2 regions of the Micromonospora sp. NPDC050795 genome follow, and region 1 is predicted to be linked to the other one. Evidence: riboswitches for the same ligand, from Rfam matches in the RefSeq annotation. Region 1 holds a riboswitch; the other holds the start of a gene.
What was found. A riboswitch is a leader RNA that binds a small molecule or an ion and turns the genes downstream of it on or off. The one in region 1 is predicted to bind thiamine pyrophosphate.

Region 1 (9,217 bases):
ACGGCGTCCGGCACCGGGTCGCCGAGACCGAGCCGCACAGCGATCGCCGCCGAGAACGAGCACCCGGTGCCGTGGGTGTGCCGGGTGCTCACCCGGGGTGCGCGCAACACGGTGGTGACGCCGCCGCCGTGCAGCACGTCGACCGCCTCGCCCCCGTCCAGGTCACCGCCGGTGACCACCACGTACTCCGGGCCGCCGGCCACCAGGGCCTCGGCGGCCACGACCATCGCGGCCACGTCGTCCACCGGGCGTCCGGTGATCGCCGCGGCCTCCGCGCAGTTCGGGGTCGCCACGGTGGCGTAGGGCAGCAGCCGCTCCACCGCGCCCACCACGCCGAGCCGGTGACCGCTCGTGGCGACCAGCACCGGGTCGACGACGAGTTGGGGCAGCCGGTCGTCCCGGGCGGCCTTGGCCACCACGTCGGCGATCGCCGGCGTGCCGAGCATCCCCGTCTTCACGGCGCAGACGGTGAAATCGGTGAGCACGCTGTCCAACTGCTCGGTGACGGTGCGCGGAGGCAGCGGCAGCACCGCGTCGACACCCCGGGTGTTCTGCGCGGTGACGGCCGTGAGGACGCTGGTGCCGTACGCGCCCAGCGCGGCGAAGACCTTGAGGTCGGCCTGGATGCCGGCGCCGCCGCCGGAGTCCGAGCCGGCAATGGTGAGGATGGTGCTCGGGGTCACTTCTCCTCCTCTTTGGTTGCGGTTGGGGGCTGCGGTGGGCCGTTGCTGGTTGCGGTTGGGGGCTGCGGCCGACCGTGCCCACTCCGGGCGGTCAGGCTTGATCCCTGCGTGGGCACGGTCGGCCGCAGCCCTGACGTGGGGACCTGGGTGACCCCGCGCCGGGTTTGGGTCAGCTCAGGGGTGACCGCCTCTTGGAAAGCGCTGGTCAGGCTCGCCGCTGGTTCGGTGGGGTCTTTCGCTCGCATTAGTGCGCCCAGCACTGCCACTCCGGCGGCTCCCGCTTGGACGCAGGCGGTTACCTGTTGTGGGGTTTCGACTCCGCCGAGGGCCAGCAGGGGCACCGGGCTGGCCCGAACCAGGCCGCCCAGGCCTGCAACGAGCAACGGTGGGCCGTAGCCCGGTTTGGTCTTCGTGGGCCATACCGGGGAGATGGTGGCGTAGTGCTCGGTGGTCAGGCGGTTCAGCTCGGCTCGGTTGTGGCAGGAACGGCCGACCAGGTTGTGGGTTGGCGGCGGGTACGGGCCGGCGGCGGGCAGGTGCACGGCGTCGCCGCCGAGCGGGTCGGGGCCGGCCACGATGAGGGTTCCGCCGACGTCGGCGAGCATCGCGCGCAGATCGGCGGCGAGAGCGGCGCGTTCGGCGCGGGGCAGGTCCTTCTCCCGCAGCACCACCCAGCGCACTCCCCCGGCCACGGCTCCCGCCACGACCCGGTCGAGCCCTTCCCGCGCGACGAGCCGATCGGTCAACACGACAACCCCGGACGGCGGTGTCACAGCTCGGGTCTTCCCTCGTCCGGGGTGGAGGCGAGCGCGTGGAAGCGGCGCTCGATCCGGCCGGCCCGGGCCGCCAGCCGGCCCGCCTCGACGGCGTACCGCATCGCGGTGGCCATCGCCACCGGGTCGGCCGCCCGGGTGACAGCGCTCGCCAGCAGCACCCCGTCACAGCCCAGCTCCATGGCCAGCGCCGCGTCGGACGCGGTGCCGATGCCGGCGTCGAGGATCACCGGCACGTCCACACCCTGCCGGATGAGTCGAATGTGGTGCGGATTGCCGATGCCGAGCCCCGAGCCGATCGGGGAGCCGGCCGGCATCACCGCGGCGCAGCCCACGTCGGCGAGGCGGCGGGCGAGCACCGGGTCGTCGCTGGTGTACGGCAGCACTGTGAAACCGTCGGCGACCAACTCCTCGGCGGCGCGGAGCAGCTCCACCCCGTCGGGCAGGAGCGTCCGCTCGTCACCGATCACCTCCAGCTTGACCCAGTCGGTGTCGAACGCGTCCCGGGCCAACCGGGCCACCTTCACCGCCTCGGTCGCGGTGTGGCAGCCGGCAGTGTTCGGCAGCAGGCGTACGCCGCACCGGTCCAGCAACTCCAGCAGCCCACCTGTGGAGCCCGGTGCCGTGCCCACCCGGCGCAGCGCCACTGTGACCAGCTCGGTGCCGGACGCCCGGATCGCCTGCTCCAGGACGTACAGGTTCGCGGCACCGCCGGTGCCGAGGATCAGCCGTGAGGTGAAGGTCTCCCCACCCAGCTCGAACGGCACGCCACTCACCCGCCCTGCGCCGCGGTGAGCACCTCGACCCGGTCACCGTCGCGCAGTGCCCGGGCCGGCCAGCCGGTCCGGGGCACCACCTCGCCGTTGACCGCGACCGCCACCCCACGTGGGTGCGCCACGATGTCGCGGACCAGGTCCGCCACTGACGCGCCGGCGGCGACGCTGCGCCCGGCCCCGTTCACTGTCAACTCCACAGGTCCCCCTCCACACTCGGTTCCGGTCCGTCCGACGCGGCCACCGTGGCACCGCCGAAGCGGTCGGCCCGGAAGTGCGCGAGCAGCGGGTCGGGTACGCCGCCGAGCACCAGGTCGGCGATCAGGTCGGCGGTGATCGGGGTGAGCACGATGCCGTGCCGGTGGTGCCCGGTGGCGACCAGGACGTCCGGTCGGTCGGGCAGCGGCCCGAGGATCGGCGCGTTGTCCGGGGTGCCCGGACGCAGCCCGGCGACCGCCTCGACCAGGTCGTACTCGGCCAGCTCGGGCAGCAGGTCGACCCCGGCGCGCAGCAGCCGTTGCACAGCGCCGGCGGTGACAGTGGTGTCCGAGCGCTCCTCGACCGTCGCGCCGAGCACCACCTCACCGTCGGCGCGGGGCACCAGGTAGACGTGCTCGCCGTCGGCGTACCCCCGGATCACGTGCCGGAAGCCCGGCGTGACGCCGTCGGGCGCGCGGAGCCGGAGGATCTGACCTTTCACCGGCCGCACGGGCAGGCCGGTGAGCGCTGTGGCCCCGCAGCCGGCGGCGACAACGGTGACCGTCGCGTCCACATCGGACAGGACCCGGACCGGCCGGGGCACGAGCACCGCGCCGGCCCGCTGCGCGGCCGTGCGCAGCGCCGGCACCAGCAGCCGGGGGTCGACCTGGTGGTCGGTGGGCGCGAGCGCGCCGCCGCGCACCCGTGGGGCGAGCGCCGGTTCGCTGTCGCGCAGCTCGCTGGGGCGCAGCGGCGTCACGGGCAGGCCCAGCCCCTGCTGGTACGCCCACAGCCGGCGCGCCTCGGCGAGGTCGTCGCCGGTGAGCCCGACCATCAGGGTGCCCTCGGTCCGGTAGCCGATCTCGACCCTGGTCGTCTCGGTCAACTCGGCGGCGAACGCCGGCCAGCGGGCAGCGGATGCCAGCAACAACCCGGTCAGCTGCCGCTCACCGAAGTACGCCTCGGCGACCGGGGAGAGCATGCCGGCGGCCACCGCCGACGCCCCCGAGCCGGGTGCTGGATCGTGCACCACCACCCGCAGTCCGCGAGCGGCGCAACGCCAGGCGATGGCCAGCCCGATCGGCCCCGCCCCCACCACTGCCACGTTCGGCCGGACCCGGTCGCTCGACGGCGGTGACGGGGACCGGCCGGTCAGCACGTCAGGGCCTCGATCAGCTCGGCGGTTGCCCGTGCCGGGTCGGCGGCGGAGGAGACGGCACCGACCACCGCCACCCCGTACGCCCCGGCGGCCCGCAGCGCCGGCACCCGGGCCGCGGTCACTCCGCCGATCGCGATGACCGGAACGTCGACGGCGTCGACGACGGCGCGTACTCCGGCGGGCCCGATGGGGTCCGGCAGGCCGGTCTTGGTGCTGGTGGCGTGGCACGGACCGACGCCCAGGTAACTGGCGCCCGCCACGACGGCCTCGGCCGCCGGGCCCGGCGCGCGAGCGGTGGCGCCCAGCACACCGGTGGGGCCGAGCACCCGGCGGGCGGCGGCGACCGGCAGGTCGTCGGCGCCGACGTGTCCACCTGTCGCGCCGAGCGCCAGCGCCACGTGCAACCGGTCGTTGACCAGGCAGGTCGCCCGGTACGGCGCGCAGAGCGCCAACACCCGCCCGGTCAGGTCGTACGCCTCGCGGTCGGTGGCGGAATCCTCGACCCGGACCTGCACCACCAGGTCGGCGTGGGCCACGGTGAGGGCGGCGCGGACCACGGCGAGTGGGTCGCGACCGGGTCGGGTGTCGGTGATGAGATGCAATCGCCCCAGGGACGGCACGGCAACGCTCCTCCCTGCGCCGGCATTATCCGGATCAGGTTCGACGGTCGGGGGCTGTCAGCCCCCCTCTCAGCCCGGTACACCGGGCTCCCGTGGGTTACTTGCGTGTCACCGTACGACAGATCCGTCGGCCTGCCAAGGCGCGGGGTCGGCGGTGGCCGGCCGGGCCGGCGCGTCAAAACGACCGAGATCCAATGGGGCACTTCATACGGTCCTGTTCGGAATGTCGCCCCCCGTTGCAGAACCGTTACCCGTCCGCATCTTGCCCGACATCGAACCAGCCGAATTAATTTGTTCAGCGATTCGACAAAATGTCGGTGGGGGCACCTTGGCACGGTGTGACCACCGGCTCCATCAGGGACGGCCTTCGGCGAGCCGACTCCCGCGAGCCCTGTCACTACGACACAGGAGGCGGCGTGTCCCGTTCTCGTCGTGCCCGCGTACCAATCACCGCAACCCTGATCTCCCTGGCCATGGCCTCGACCACCCTGTTCGGCGCGCCCGCGCAGGCGGCCGCCCAGGTTCCCCCACGGGATGTGAAAGCCGCAGCCCCGGTCAGCCAGGTGGCGCCGAAGGCGCCAAAGGCCGCGGCCGATCCCTTCTCCGTCCTGATCTTCTCCAAGACCGCCGGCTTCCGGCACGACTCGATCCCCACCGGCATCGCCGCCATCCAGCAGCTCGGCGCCGCCAACGGATTCACCGTGGACAACTCCGAGGACGGCGCAGCATTCAACGACGCCAACCTGGCGAAGTACAAGGCGGTGATCTGGCTCTCCACCACCGGTGACGTGCTCAACGCCGACCAGCAGGCGGCGTTCGAGCGCTACGTGAAGGCCGGCGGCGGCTACGTCGGCATCCACGCCGCGTCGGACACCGAGTACAGCTGGGCCTGGTACGGCGACCTGGTCGGCGCGTACTTCGCCAACCACCCGCAGAACCAGACGGCCACCGTCAAGGTGGAAGACCACGCCCACCCGTCCACGGCCGGGTTGCCGGACCGGTGGTCCCGGTTCGACGAGTGGTACAACTACCAGAGCAACCCCCGGCCGGACGTGCACGTGCTGGCCAGCCTGGACGAGAAGAGCTACACCCCCGGCGCTGGCGCGATGGGTGCGGACCACCCGGTCGCCTGGTGTCAGGACTACGACGGTGGCCGCTCCTGGTACACCGGCCTGGGCCACACCCGGGAGTCGTACGCCGAGCCCGAGTTCCTGTCCCACCTGCTCGGCGGCATCCGCACCGCGGCCGGCGTCGAGAACGCCGACTGCGGCGCCTCGAAGACCTCGAACTTCGAGAAGGTCACGCTGGACAGCAACACCAGCAACCCGATGGAGCTGGACATCGCCCCCGACGGGCGGGTCTTCTACATCGAGCGTGACGGTCGCGTGCAGATCGTGAAGCCGGACACCGGCAACACCGTCACCGCCGTCGACCTGGACGTCTTCACCGGCAACGAGGACGGTCTCATCGGCATCCGGCTCGACCCGGACTTCGCCACGAACAACTGGGTGTACCTGTACTACGCCCCGAACGACGGGGTCACCCGCAACCTGCTGTCCCGCTTCACGGTCACTGGCGACACCATCAGCCTGGCCAGCGAGAAGCAGGTGCTCCGGGTCGACACCCAGCGCAACACCTGTTGCCACGCCGGCGGCAGCATGGCCTTCGACGGCGACGGCAACCTGTACCTGGCCACCGGTGACAACACCAACCCGTTCGAGTCGAACTCGTACTCGCCGCTCGACGAGCGGGCGGGCCGCCAGGACTACGACGCGCAGCGCACCTCCGCGAACACCAACGACCTGCGCGGCAAGGTGATCCGGATCCACCCCGAGGACGACGGAACGTACACGGTTCCGACCGGCAACCTCTTCGCGGCGGGCACCGAGAAGACCCGTCCCGAGATCTACGCGATGGGCTTCCGTAACCCGTTCCGGATCGGCACCGACCCGAAGACCAACACGCTGTACGTGGCGGACTACGGGCCGGACGCCAACACCGACAACCCGAACCGTGGCCCCCGCGGTCTGGTCGAGTGGAACATCGTCACTCCGGGCAACTACGGCTGGCCGTACTGCACGGGCACGAACGAGGCGTACAACGACTACACGTTCCCGTCCGGTCCGAGTGGCCCGAAGTTCGACTGCGCCGCACCGGTGAACAACTCGCCGAACAACACCGGCCTGACCAACCTCCCGCCGGTGGTCCCGGCGACCGTCGACTACGGGTACGCCGGTGACGCGCGCTACCCGGAGATCGGCGGCGGCGGCGCCCCGATGGGTGGCCCGGTCTACCGCTACGACGCCGACCTGAACTCGAACCGCAAGTGGCCGGCGTACTACGACGGCAAGGCTCTGCTCGGTGAGTGGAACCAGAACAAGATGTACACCATGCAGGTGACCCCCGACGGCAAGTCGCTTGTGGACATCAACCAGTTGCTCACCGGCATGAGCATGATCCGGCCGATGGACTTCGAGTTCGGCCCGGACGGCGCGCTGTACCTGATCGAGTGGGGCAGCGGCTTCGGTGGCAACAACGACAACTCCGGCGTCTACCGGATCGACTACACCGCCGGTGACCGTGCGCCCATCGCGGCGGCGTCCGCCAACCCGACCTCGGGTCCGGCCCCGTTGGCCGTCACGTTCTCCAGCGCCGGCTCCCGGGACCCGGACGGTGGCACGCTCACCTACGCCTGGACGTTCGGCGACGGGCAGACCTCGACCGAGGCCAACCCGACCCACACGTACGCCACGGCGGGCAACTACACCGCCCAGCTCACCGTCACCAACCCCAAGGGCCGTACCGCGGTGGCGAACGTGCCGGTGACGGTCGGCAACACCGCCCCGACGGTCACCATCGAGTTCCCGCCGGACGGTGGCTTCTTCAACTGGGGTGACCAGGTCCGGTACACCATCAAGGTGACCGACCCCGAGGACGGGGAGATCGACTGCTCCCGGGTCGGGCTGCAGGTGCTGCTCGGTCACGACGAGCACGCCCACCCGCTGGAGCAGCACACCGGCTGCACCGGCACCGTCCAGACGTCGCTCGCCTCCGGGCACGGCGCCGAGGCGAACGTCTTCGCGGTCTTCGAGGCCACCTACACCGACGAGGGTGGTGCCGGTGGCTCCGGTGCCCTGACCGGCCGGCAGATCGAGGTCCTGCAGCCGAAGCAGAAGCAGGCCGAGTACTTCACCGCCACCGGGCGCGCCCCGGTGAGCACCGGCGGTGGAGACCCCGGCGTGCAGCGCGAGGCCGGCGCCGACACCGCCGGTGGCGGTCAGAACATCGCCTTCATCGAGGACGGCGACTGGTGGTCGGTCGCCCCGGCGAACCTGACCAACATCACCGAGATCCGGTTCCGGGCCGCCTCCGCCGCCGCTGGCGGTCGGATCGAGGTGCGCGCCGGTGCTGTCGACGGACCGGTGGTCGCCACGGCCGTCGTACCGTCGACCGGGGCGTGGCAGACGTACACGGACGTGAGCGCGCCGGTCACCGGTGCCGCGAGCGGTTCGCTGTACTTCGTGGCGCGCGATCCGAACGGCGGAAGTGGTTCGCTGTTCAACGTCAACTGGATGGACTTCGTCGGCCGCGGTGTCACCGAGAACGGGCCGCCGGTGGTCAGCGCCACGGCCACCCCGGGCACCGGCACCGCACCGGTCACCGTCGCCTTCGACGGCACGGCCACCGACGCCGAGGGCGACACCCCGCTCACGTACGCCTGGGACTTCGGTGACGGAGGCACGGCGACCACAGTGGACGCCAGCCACACCTACACCACCGCGGGCACCTTCACGGCCACCCTCACGGTGACCGACAGCAAGGGCGCCAAGTCGTACGCCACGGTGCCGGTGCGGGTCGACGCTCCGGACACGTCCTGCTTCGGGGCGCGTTCGGACGACTTCAACGGCAACAGCCTCGACAAGGCCCGCTGGACCAGCGTGATCCGGGAGAACCAGCTCTACTCGCTCAGTGGCGGCGCGCTCCGGCTGCCCACTGGCGTTGGTGACCTCTACGGCGCTCGCAACGACGCCACGAACCTGGTGCTCCAGGCGGCCCCGACCGGCGCGTGGGAGATGACCACCAAGGTCACCCTGCCGGTGACGGCCAACTACCAGCAGGCAGGCCTGCTGGTGTACGGCGACGACGACAACTACGCCAAGGTGGACCTGCTGTACAACGGCAGCCGTCGGGTGGAGTTCATCCGGGAGACGGCGGCCACTCCTCGCAACGAGGCCGCCGACGCCACCAACGCACCTGCCGGTGACACCGTGTACCTGCGGATCACCAGCGACGGGACGAACCTGACCGCGTCCGCCTCGGGCGACGGTCAGACGTTCACCCCGGTTGGCCGTTCGGCCGCGCTCGCCGGCATCACCAACCCGCGGATCGGGGTCTTCGCGCTCAACGGTGGCACTGAGGCACCCGTTGTCGACGCGGCCTTCGACTCGTTCCAGGTGACGCCGGACGCCCCGGCCGGGCCGGTCGACCCGTCGGACGAGTTCACCGGCAGCACGCTAAACAAGTGCCGGTGGGACGCGATCCTTCGGGAGGACCCGAACGGTTACCGGGTCACCGGTGGCGCGCTGCGCATCGACGTGCCCAACGGTGACATCTACGGCACCGACAACACCGGGCCGAAGAACTTCATCCTCCAGACCGCGCCGTCGGGCGACTGGACCCTGGAGACGAAGGTCGACGGCAGTCTGCTGAACGAGCAGTACCAGCAGGCCGGTCTGCTCGTGCAGGCGGACGACGACAACTACCTGAAGCTCGACTTCATCGCGGACAACCAGGCCGGCCAGGCGGTGACGCGGCGGATCGAGTTCCGCAGCGAGATCGCCGGGGCGGTCCAGAACCCGCAGCCCGAGGCGGGCAACCTGACCTCGGCGGTGTGGCACCTGCGGCTGGCCCGCACGGGCGACACGTTCACCGCGTCGTACTCGGCCGACGGCACGACCTGGACCGCGTTGACGGCGCTGACCAACAGCGCCGTCGGGGCAACCCCGAAGGT
Region 2 (9,217 bases), on a different contig from region 1:
GTCCACCGACCGGTGCCCTTCTGCTCGGCCCGGTCCTGCACGATGTCCACGAACGACCGGCCGGTCGCCGCGTCGGTGTGCGCGAGCACGTCGGCGGTGATCTCGATGAGGAACGACTCAAGCTCGCCGTTGTTCCACTCCCGGAAGATCTCCGCGATCTCGGCGGGCGTCGCGTCCAGGCCGGCCCGGAGGAGGTCGTACGCCTCGGCGATGAGCTGCATGTCGGCGTACTCGATGCCGTTGTGCACCATCTTGACGAAGTGCCCGGCGCCGTCCGGCCCGACGTGCATGCAGCACGGCACGCCGTCCACCTGGGCGGCGATCTTCTCGAACATGGGCCCGAGCTTGGCGTACGACTCGGCGGAGCCGCCCGGCATGATGCTCGGCCCGCGCAGCGCGCCCTCCTCGCCGCCGGAGACGCCGGTGCCGCTGAAGTGCAGCCCCTGGGCCCGCAGCGCCTCCTCACGGCGACGGGTGTCGGCGAAGTGTGCGTTGCCACAGTCGACGATGATGTCGCCCTCGTCGAGCAGCGGCACCAACTCGTCGATCACCGCGTCGGTGGGCGCGCCGGCCTTCACCATCACGATGACCGCGCGGGGTCGTTCCAGTGACGCCACGAAATCGGCCATCGTCTCGCCGGGCAGGAACGTGCCCTCGTCGCCGTGCTCGGCAACCAGGCTGCGGGTGCGCTCCGGCGAGCGGTTGTGCACTGCCACCGTGAAGCCGTTGCGGGCCAGGTTGCGGGCCACGTTGCGGCCCATCACCGCCAGCCCGGTCACACCGATTTGTGCCCTCGCCTGATCAGCCATTCGTGCCGCCACCTCTCGTCACACCACTATCAGCGCTTGGAAACTTACCGTGATGTGAGCCGATACGGGCCAGTGATCGACGTCCCGTTACTGCACGTGATGCGGACGTTGCCCCTGGCGGCTCGGGCCCTCGGGGCCGGTCGGCGAGCCCCGCGCAGGGAAACGTGTCGTCATTGCGCGCCGCGCGCGTCAGCCTTCGGCGAGACGGGCTTCGATTCGGGCGATCTTCCCGGTCAGCGCGTCGGTGACCCCGGGTCGGACATCGGCCTTGAGCACCACACTCACCCGGGGCGCCCGCGCGGCGACCACGTCGACCGCCCGCTTCACCACCGCCATCACCTCGTCCCACTCGCCCTCGACGGTGGTGAACATGGCATCGGTCCGGTTGGGCAGGCCGGACGCACGGACCACCCGCACCGCCTCGGCGACCAGGTCACCCACAGAGTCGTCACCGCCGAGCGGGGTGATCGAGAACGCGATCAGCATCTGCCGATCGTGCCAGTAAAAACGGATGCGCGTCGGTCGGGCGGTGGCTACGGTACGAACATGCGTAACTGACGCCCCAATTCCGAGCCGGCCCGCCGCCCCGCGTCGCGGTCCGTGCGCTCCCGGGCGTCGCGCATTCCCACCCCGCCGTTCGGTGGCGATGGCCCTGCCTGGCCCGGTGAGCAGTCCCTTCCCCACTCGACCGTCGCGCAACGGCGGTCACCAGCCGATCCGACCGACCGCCGCAGCGCGGGACCGGCCGTGCCGGTCGGCATTGAAGGAGGCCCGGATGCCTGCCAGGCGTAACCCGAAGAAGACCCGTACCCCGAGAGCGACACCCCTCGGCGTCGACCCGGCGGCCGGCCACGGCCCGCTGCCAACCGCCCTCCCGGCCCTCGACCTCGCGGTCGAACCGGCCCTGCCGGCCCTGCTCGTGGAGCCTGCGCTGCGGGCTGGGTCGGCGTCGCGGGCTGGGTCGGCGCTGCGGGCTGGGTCGGCGTTGCCGGCGACATTGGTGGAGCCTGCGCTGCGGGCTGGGTCGGCGTTGCCGGCCTCCGCGCCCGACGACGTGGCGGTGCCGGACGAGGTGGCGGTGCCGGCAGCGGTCGATGTGCCAGCGGTTGTCGACGCGCCTTCGGTGGGTGATCTCCCGAAGGCGACCGGCCGACCTAAGGCACCGACGGCCGGGCCACCACAGGGCGGCGGCAACCGCTCCGGTGGCGGCCGCAGCCAGCAGGCCGGCCAGGCCCGCCGCTACGCCTTCCGTCGCAGCTGACCAAGCCACCCGGCCCCATCCCACCCACCCACCTCGCCCCACCCCACCCCGTCCCGCCTGGCCCCGCCCCACCCCGTCCCACCCCACCCCGTCCCGCCCCACCCCGTCCCGCGATCTTGCACTTTCTGCGCTCGCATACTCGGCATACATGGATGAATCGACGACAGGATTTGCAAGATCGACGGGGATGGCGCGTGGGCGGCGGGTGGTGACAACAACATCAGGGAAGTAGTGGCCTCCTTCGCCAGCGAAGCCACTACATCCCTGATGTTGTGCGGATCTTGTCGGCGGGAAGCGGGCGGGCAAGCAGCCGGCTCGCAGGGGCAGCGGGCAAGCAGCCGGCTGGCAGGGGCAGCGGGCAAGCAGCCGGCTGGCAGGGGCAGCGGGCGGCGGGCAGGCGGCTGGCAGGTGCGGCGGGCAGCTGGCCGGCACGGTGAGCGGCTGGCAGCGGGCGGCTTGCGGTGGGCGGCTTGCCGGCGGTGGCGGGCGGCTGGCAGCGGGGCGACTTGCGGTGGGGCAGCGGGCGGCTTGCCAGGCGGTGGCGTGCGGCTAGCGGCGGGCGGGCAGGGGCGGGCGGCGGGCGCGGGGCGCGGGGCGCGGGGCGGGGTCAGCTGATGAGGGGGCGGAAGGTGCCCAGGATGACGCTTGTGGTCAGGGCGGCTGCGGCGAGTACGGCAGCTCCGGCCACGAGGAGGACGTCGGCGCGGGTGAAGTGCTGCCGCCGGGCGACGGTACGGGGTGTGCCGGCGTCGAATCCGCGGGCGTCCATCGCCACGGCCAGCCGGGTGCCTCGGCGGATCGCCCCGACCAGCAGGGCGAACGCGGTGGAGGCGAACAGCCGCAGCTTGGCCACCGGATCGCGGCCGGCGTCCACCCCGCGCGCCCGGCGGGCCATGGTGATCATCTGCCACTCCTGGCCGAGGAGCGGGACCAGCCGGAACGCGGCCAGCGCACCGATGGCGAACCGGGCCGGCGCCTTCGCGTTCTGGATCAACGCGTCGGCCAGGTCGGTGGGGTCGGTGGTCGCGAAGACGATCACACCGGGCAGGGCCACCGCGAACACCCGCAGCACCAGGCCGAGCGCGGTGACCAGGACGCCGGTGCTCACCAGCACCGGTCCCACGTCCAGCAGGACCCGGCCGGACCGGTCGGCGGCGAACAGCACCAGGGTGACCAGGATGCCGGCGGCGCTGAGCAGCAGTGGCCAGGCCCGCCGGGCCAGCACCCGGTAGCGGATGCCGAACAGCGGCAGGACGGCCAGTTCGAGGGCGATGGCGATTGCCGGGGCCACCGGGTCCAGGGTCGCCAGCAGGGTGAACGAGAAGACCAGCGCGGCGGCGACCTTCGCCACCGGGTTGCGGCGGGCCAGCGGCGCGTCTGGCGCGGCGACCGGTTCGATGCTGATCATCGGTGGTCGTCCGGGGTTCGGTGCAGGGTGACGGTGCGGTCGGCGAGCGCGGTGACGAAGTCCGCGTCGTGGGTGACGGTGACCACGGCGTGCCCGGCGTCGCGCAGGTCGGCGAAGAGGTCGACCAGCTCTCGCCAGGTCCGCCGGTCCTGCCCGAAGGTGGGTTCGTCGCAGATCAGCAGACGTGGCGCGGTGGCCAGGGCGGTCGCCACGCTCAGCCGCCGCGCCTCGCCACCGGAGAGGGTGTACGGGTTGGCGGCGGCGAGCCGGGCCAGCCGTAGCCGTTCCAGCAGCCCGGCCACGGTCTCCTTGACGGCAGCCTCGGGTTGACCGGTGCGGCGCGGGCCCAGCGCCAACTCGTCGAAGACGGTGCTGGTGACGAACTGGTGCTCCGGGTCCTGGAAGACCGAGCCGATGCGTCGGGCCAGCGCGGGTGCCCGCCACCGGTGCGGGGGAGTGCGGTGGTCCGAGCCGGCCAGCTCGGCGGTCGCGGTGACGTGCCCGCTGCCCGGCCTGAGCAGACCGCCGAGCAGCAGCGCCAGGGTGGACTTGCCGGCACCGTTCGGTCCGCGTACGGCGAGTGCTTCACCGGCGCGTACCGCCAGGTCGGTGGGGCCCAGCCGGGGCGGCAGGCCGAGCCGGTCGGCGGTGAGCAACAGCTCCCCGGGGCTGGCGGTGGCCGGTCGGGGCGCGATGGGGTGACCGGGCACCCAGACCCCCTCGGCGGCCAGGGCGGCGCCGTGGGCGGCGAAGACCGCCTCGGGCGGGCCGTCCGCGCGGACGCCGCCACCCGGTTCCAGGACGACCACCCGGTCGACAAGCGGCAGTGCCTCGGCGACCCGGTGCTCGACCAGGATCAGCGTGGTGTCGGCGTCCAGCGCGCCGGCCACCGCGTGCCGGACCAGCTCGGCCCCGGCGGGGTCGAGGTTGGCCGTCGGCTCGTCGAGCAGCAGCAGGGCGGGGCGCAGGGCCAGCGCGCCGGCCAGGGCGAGGCGTTGCTGCTCGCCGCCGGAGAGCGCGGCGGTGTGGCGGTCCCGGGAGTACGGGAAGCCGACCCGGTGCAGGGCCTCGTCCACCCGGGGCCAGATCTCGTCGGCCGGTACTCCCCGGTTCTCCAGCCCGAACGCGACGTCGTCGCCGCAGCGGGCCATCACCAGTTGGGTCTCCGGGTCCTGGAAGACGATGCCGACCCGTTCCCGCCCCTTGCGGGGGTCGAGCCCGTCGATCTCGACGGTGCCCTCCTGCTCGCCGGAGTCCTCCGGGAGCAGTCCCGCCAGGGCGCTGAGCAGTGTGCTCTTGCCAGCCCCGGAGGGCCCAAGAAGCAGAACTCGTTCCCCAGCCTCGACCCGCAGGTCAACTCCCCGCACGGCCCAGGCGCGCCGCCCAGCGTGCCGCCACCCGAACCCCCGCAGCAGTACCCCGCCCACCGAACCACCCCCTCCCAGCCGTGCGCCCCCGCTCCACCCTGCACGGTCGATCATGAGGTTGACGGTGGTTGTGGAGATCCATCCGCCCGTCAACCTCATGATCGACGCGAGTTGGTGGGGGTTAGATCAGGGCTCGGTTTCGACCTGCCGGGAAGCGGTCCAGGACGCCGGTGTTGGCCAGGGCGTTGGTCAGCAGCCAACCGCCCAGGCCGGCGATCACTGTGGCGCTGACGATGGTGAGCAGCGCGTACGGGATGCGGTAGTCGGTCAGCGCGTAGTCGACGTTCCAGACGAAGAAGTCGAACAGCGCGGCGCTGAGGCCGGTCAGCGCGCCCGCGAACACCGCGGTCGGCAGGCGGAACGACCGGTACCGGAAGGCGGCGAAGGCCAGCTCGGCGCCGATGCCCTGCACGATGCCCTGCGGAATGACCGTGCCGGCCCACTGGCTGCCCAGCAGCGCGGACAGGACCGCGGCCACGGTCTCGCAGTAGAGCGCGGCGCCGGGCTTGCGGATGACCAGCCCACCGATCACCGCCGGCATCAGCCAGACGCCGTAGAGCAGCGTCTGCGCCGGCGGGAAGAAGGCGAACGCGCCCTCGGTGGCGCTCCAGACCAGGCCCCAGGCCCAGAAGATGACGCCGAAGGCGACCGCGATCACCGAGGCGACCACGATGTCGATGGTGCGCCAACGGTGCGTGTCAGTGGTGGATGTCATGTGGTGCTCCCAGTTCGTGAGTGCGAACCAGGAGAAGACGCACGCCGCGTCCGGTGGCACCGGACTGCGGCGCGGCTGGAGGTCGACCGAACTCCCTGCGCTGGCATTACCCAGATCAGGTTCGAGGGTCTGCGGGCGTGCCCGCACTCTCAGCGCTGTGCGCTCCCCTGTCGGATATGAAGTTGTCTCGCTGACGCTAACACCACCAGGGGCGCGGGCCCAGCAGGGTATCCGCCTGACCTGCGGGAGCGAGCGGCCGACCGCCGGCTGGGTAGGCTTCCGATCATGCGGGTTGACGCGCGAGGCTTCACGTTCGAGGTGACCGTCGGCGGTCCGACGGACGGCGTACCCGTCCTGCTGCTGCACGGATTCCCCCAGCACAGCGGCGAGTGGGACGACGTGGTGCCGGCGCTGCACGCGGGCGGGCTGCGCACGTACGCGCTGGACCAGCGCGGTTACTCACCCGGCGCCCGGCCCACGGTGGTGGCCGACTACCGGATTCCCGAACTCGTCACCGACGTCGCGGCGGTGCTCGACGCGCTCGGGCTGGACGCCGTGCACCTGGTCGGCCACGACTGGGGTGCGATCGTGGCCTGGGCGGTTGCCGCCCGGCACCCCGAGCGGGTCCACACGCTGACCGCCGTGTCCGTACCGCATCCGGCGGCCATGGCGTACGCCCTGAGCAACGACGCCCAGCAGAAGGCGCGCTCGTCGTACATCGCCCTGTTCCGCAAGCCGGACAAGGCGGAGAAGGTCCTGCTGGCGTGGCACGCCACCGCGCTGCGCAAGATGCTCGGCGGGGTGGGCGACACGTCCCGGGTGAACCGGTACGCCGACCCGATGCGTGAGCCGGGTGCGCTGACGGCCGCGCTGAACTGGTACCGGGCGATGTCCCGCGCCGACCTGGCCGGCGTCGGCCCGGTAGCGGTGCCCACCACGTACGTCTGGAGTGACCGGGACGTCGCCATCGGCCGGACCGCCGCCGAGGCGTGCGCGGAGAACGTCACCGGCGACTACCGCTTCGTGCAGCTGCCCGGGGTGAGTCACTGGATCCCGGACGCGGCGCCGGCCCCGCTCGCCGAGGCGATCCTGGCCCGAGCCGGCGGGACGGCCTGAGCAGCAGTGGACAGCAACGGGCCGCTGGCTCGCAACCGAACGACGGAGGACGTATGACGGTGAGTGCCGAGGACTACCTGGCCGTGGTGACCGAGACGATCGGCCGGGTGGCCGCCAGTCAGCGGGAGGCGGTGGGGCGGGCTGCCGACCTGATCGCCGAGGCCGTCCGAGCCGACGGCGTGGTGCACGCGTTCGGCACCGGGCACTCGGAGGCCCTCGCCATGGAGATCGCCGGACGGGCGGGTGGTCTGGTGCCGACCAACCGGATCGCGCTACGCGACCTGGTGCTGCTCGGTGGCGAACCGGCCGACCGGCTGGGCCCGCTGCTGGAACGGGACCCGGCCGTCGCGCACCGTCTCTACGAGCTGGCCCCGGTGCGCCCCACCGATGTCTTCGTGCTCGCCTCGAACTCCGGCGTCAACGGCGCGATGGTGGAGTTCGCCACGCTGGTGAAGGAGCACGGTCACGGGCTGGTGGCGATCACCTCGGCGCGGCACTCCGGCCACATGGCCTCCCGGCACCCGTCCGGGCGCAAGCTGAGCGACCTCGCCGACGTGGTGCTCGACAACGGTGCGCCGTACGGCGACGCGACGCTGCCCCTGCCCGGTGGTGGCGCGGTCGGCGCGGTCTCCTCGATCACCGCGGCGCTGCTGGCGCAGCAGGTGACAGTGGAGGTGGTGGCGCGGTTGCTGGCGGCGGGGGAGCGGCCCCCGGTCTACCTGTCGGCGAACATCCCGGACGGCGACGCGCACAACAACGAGCTGGAAGCGCGGTACGCGGGCCGGATCCGACGCGGGTCCTGAGGCCGCCGGCGGCCGACGTGCGTCGCCGAGATGAACGGCAGATGTCGTGAACCTGTTTCGCGCTCGGCCGGGTGGGGCATTGGCGTTGCTGCCGGCGGGCGGGACCGCCGGCAGTAGCGTCTCACCGGAGGTAGCGCGTGTCCAAGGAGACCGAGAAGCAGCGCTGGCAGCGCAACTTCGCCGACCTGCTGCAGGAGTTGCGGGTCGCCCAGACCGGCGTGCAGATCCTCTTCGCCTTCCTGCTCACCCTGCCGTTCAGTAACGGGTTCACCGAGACCACCGAGTTCCAGCGCGACGTCTACATCGTGGCGTTGCTCGCGGCGGCAGCCGCCACCGCGATGATCATCTCGCCGGTGGCGTTCCACCGGGCTCTGTTCCGGCAGGGACGCAAACCGGAGCTGGTCCGTTTCGCGCACCGGATGGCGACCGGTGGCCTCGCCTTCATGCTGATCGCCATGGTCAGCGCGGTGCTGCTGATCACCGACTTCGTGCTGGACCGGCCGATCGCCTTCCTGCTCAGCGCCCTGACCGGGCTCTGGTTCCTCACCTTCTGGATGGTGTTGCCGTTCGCCCGGCGCAACTGGGGTGAGGACGACATCGAAGACGATGACGACGACCCGGACACGACCGTCGGCCACTGATCGCGTCGATCTACACGCAGCGCTACCCCTGGGTAACAACCGGGGGTAGCGTGGTGGTAGTCGCGCACGTCGACGCAGCCGCACCGAGCTTCGAGGGGGCAGCCGTGACCACGACGCAGAACGGCCGACCGGCACCGGACGGCCCCGACTCCGAAACCACGGCCGGTGCCGCCGCGCCGCTGCCCGCCGAAGCCGGTCAGGTCACCGAGAAGGAAGCCCGGCAGGTCGCCGAGGCCGCCCGCGAATCCACCTGGGACCGGCCCAGCTTCGGCAAGGAGCTGTTCCTCGGCCGGTTCCGGCTCGACCTGATCGACCCGTGGCCCCGATCCGACCCGGACGACGTGGCCCGCGCGGAGGAGTTCCTTGGTCGGTTCCGCGCCTTCCTGACCTCCGAGGTGGATGGTGAGGCCATCGAGCGGGACGCGTCCATACCCGACTCGGTGTTCCACGGCCTGGCCGACATCGGCGCGTTCGGCATGAAGATCGACCGGAAGTACGGCGGGCTCGGGCTGAGCAACCTGCACTACTGCCGAGCGCTCATGTTGGCCGGCTCGGTCAGCCCGGCCATCGGCGCGCTGCTCTCGGCGCACCAGTCGATCGGGGTGCCGCAGCCACTGAAGATGTTCGGCACCCCCGAGCAGAAGCAACGCTTCCTGCCCCGGCTCGCCGCCGGTGAGGTGTCCGCGTTCCTGCTCACCGAGCCGGACGTCGGCTCCGACCCGGCCCGGCTGGCCACCATCGCGGAGCCGACCGAGGACGGCACCGGTTACCGGCTCAACGGGGTGAAGCTCTGGGCCACCAATGGCATCGTGGCCACCCTGCTGGTGGTGATGGCCCGGGTGCCGGCCACGCAGGGACGTCGGGGCGGCATCACCGCGTTCGTGGTGGACGGCGACAGCCCCGGCATCACCGTCGAGCGGCGCAACGAGTTCATCGGCCTGCGCGGCCTGGAGAACAGCCTGACCCGGTTCCACGACGTGATCGTCCCCGCCGAGAACGTCATCGGCGGCGAGGGCAAGGGGCTGAAGATCGCCCTG

Region 2: it holds a riboswitch for thiamine pyrophosphate, as region 1 does, so the genes downstream of both, ACIBEF_RS05725 (ECF transporter S component) here and thiE (thiamine phosphate synthase) in region 1, are expected to answer to the same signal.

The regions. Positions count from the first base shown of each region.
Region 1 covers NZ_JBITGE010000007.1:140,181-149,397, reverse strand. Annotated here, with positions in the region: gene thiD (bifunctional hydroxymethylpyrimidine kinase/phosphomethylpyrimidine kinase) at 1-683, opposite strand, end outside; partial or broken gene ACIBEF_RS08795 (thiamine phosphate synthase) at 878-1,456, opposite strand; gene ACIBEF_RS08790 (thiazole synthase) at 1,453-2,232, opposite strand; gene thiS (sulfur carrier protein ThiS) at 2,229-2,429, opposite strand; gene thiO (glycine oxidase ThiO) at 2,420-3,586, opposite strand; gene thiE (thiamine phosphate synthase) at 3,580-4,206, opposite strand; TPP riboswitch at 4,201-4,310, opposite strand; gene ACIBEF_RS08770 (ThuA domain-containing protein) at 4,623-9,217, shown strand, end outside.
Region 2 covers NZ_JBITGE010000004.1:154,177-163,393, reverse strand. Annotated here, with positions in the region: gene gndA (NADP-dependent phosphogluconate dehydrogenase) at 1-809, opposite strand, end outside; gene ACIBEF_RS05745 (thiamine-binding protein) at 999-1,295, opposite strand; gene ACIBEF_RS05740 (hypothetical protein) at 1,585-2,070, shown strand; gene ACIBEF_RS05735 (energy-coupling factor transporter transmembrane component T family protein) at 2,678-3,478, opposite strand; gene ACIBEF_RS05730 (ABC transporter ATP-binding protein) at 3,475-4,905, opposite strand; gene ACIBEF_RS05725 (ECF transporter S component) at 5,027-5,620, opposite strand; TPP riboswitch at 5,695-5,799, opposite strand; gene ACIBEF_RS05720 (alpha/beta fold hydrolase) at 5,906-6,736, shown strand; gene ACIBEF_RS05715 (sugar isomerase domain-containing protein) at 6,790-7,539, shown strand; gene ACIBEF_RS05710 (DUF6328 family protein) at 7,677-8,180, shown strand; gene ACIBEF_RS05705 (acyl-CoA dehydrogenase family protein) at 8,285-9,217, shown strand, end outside.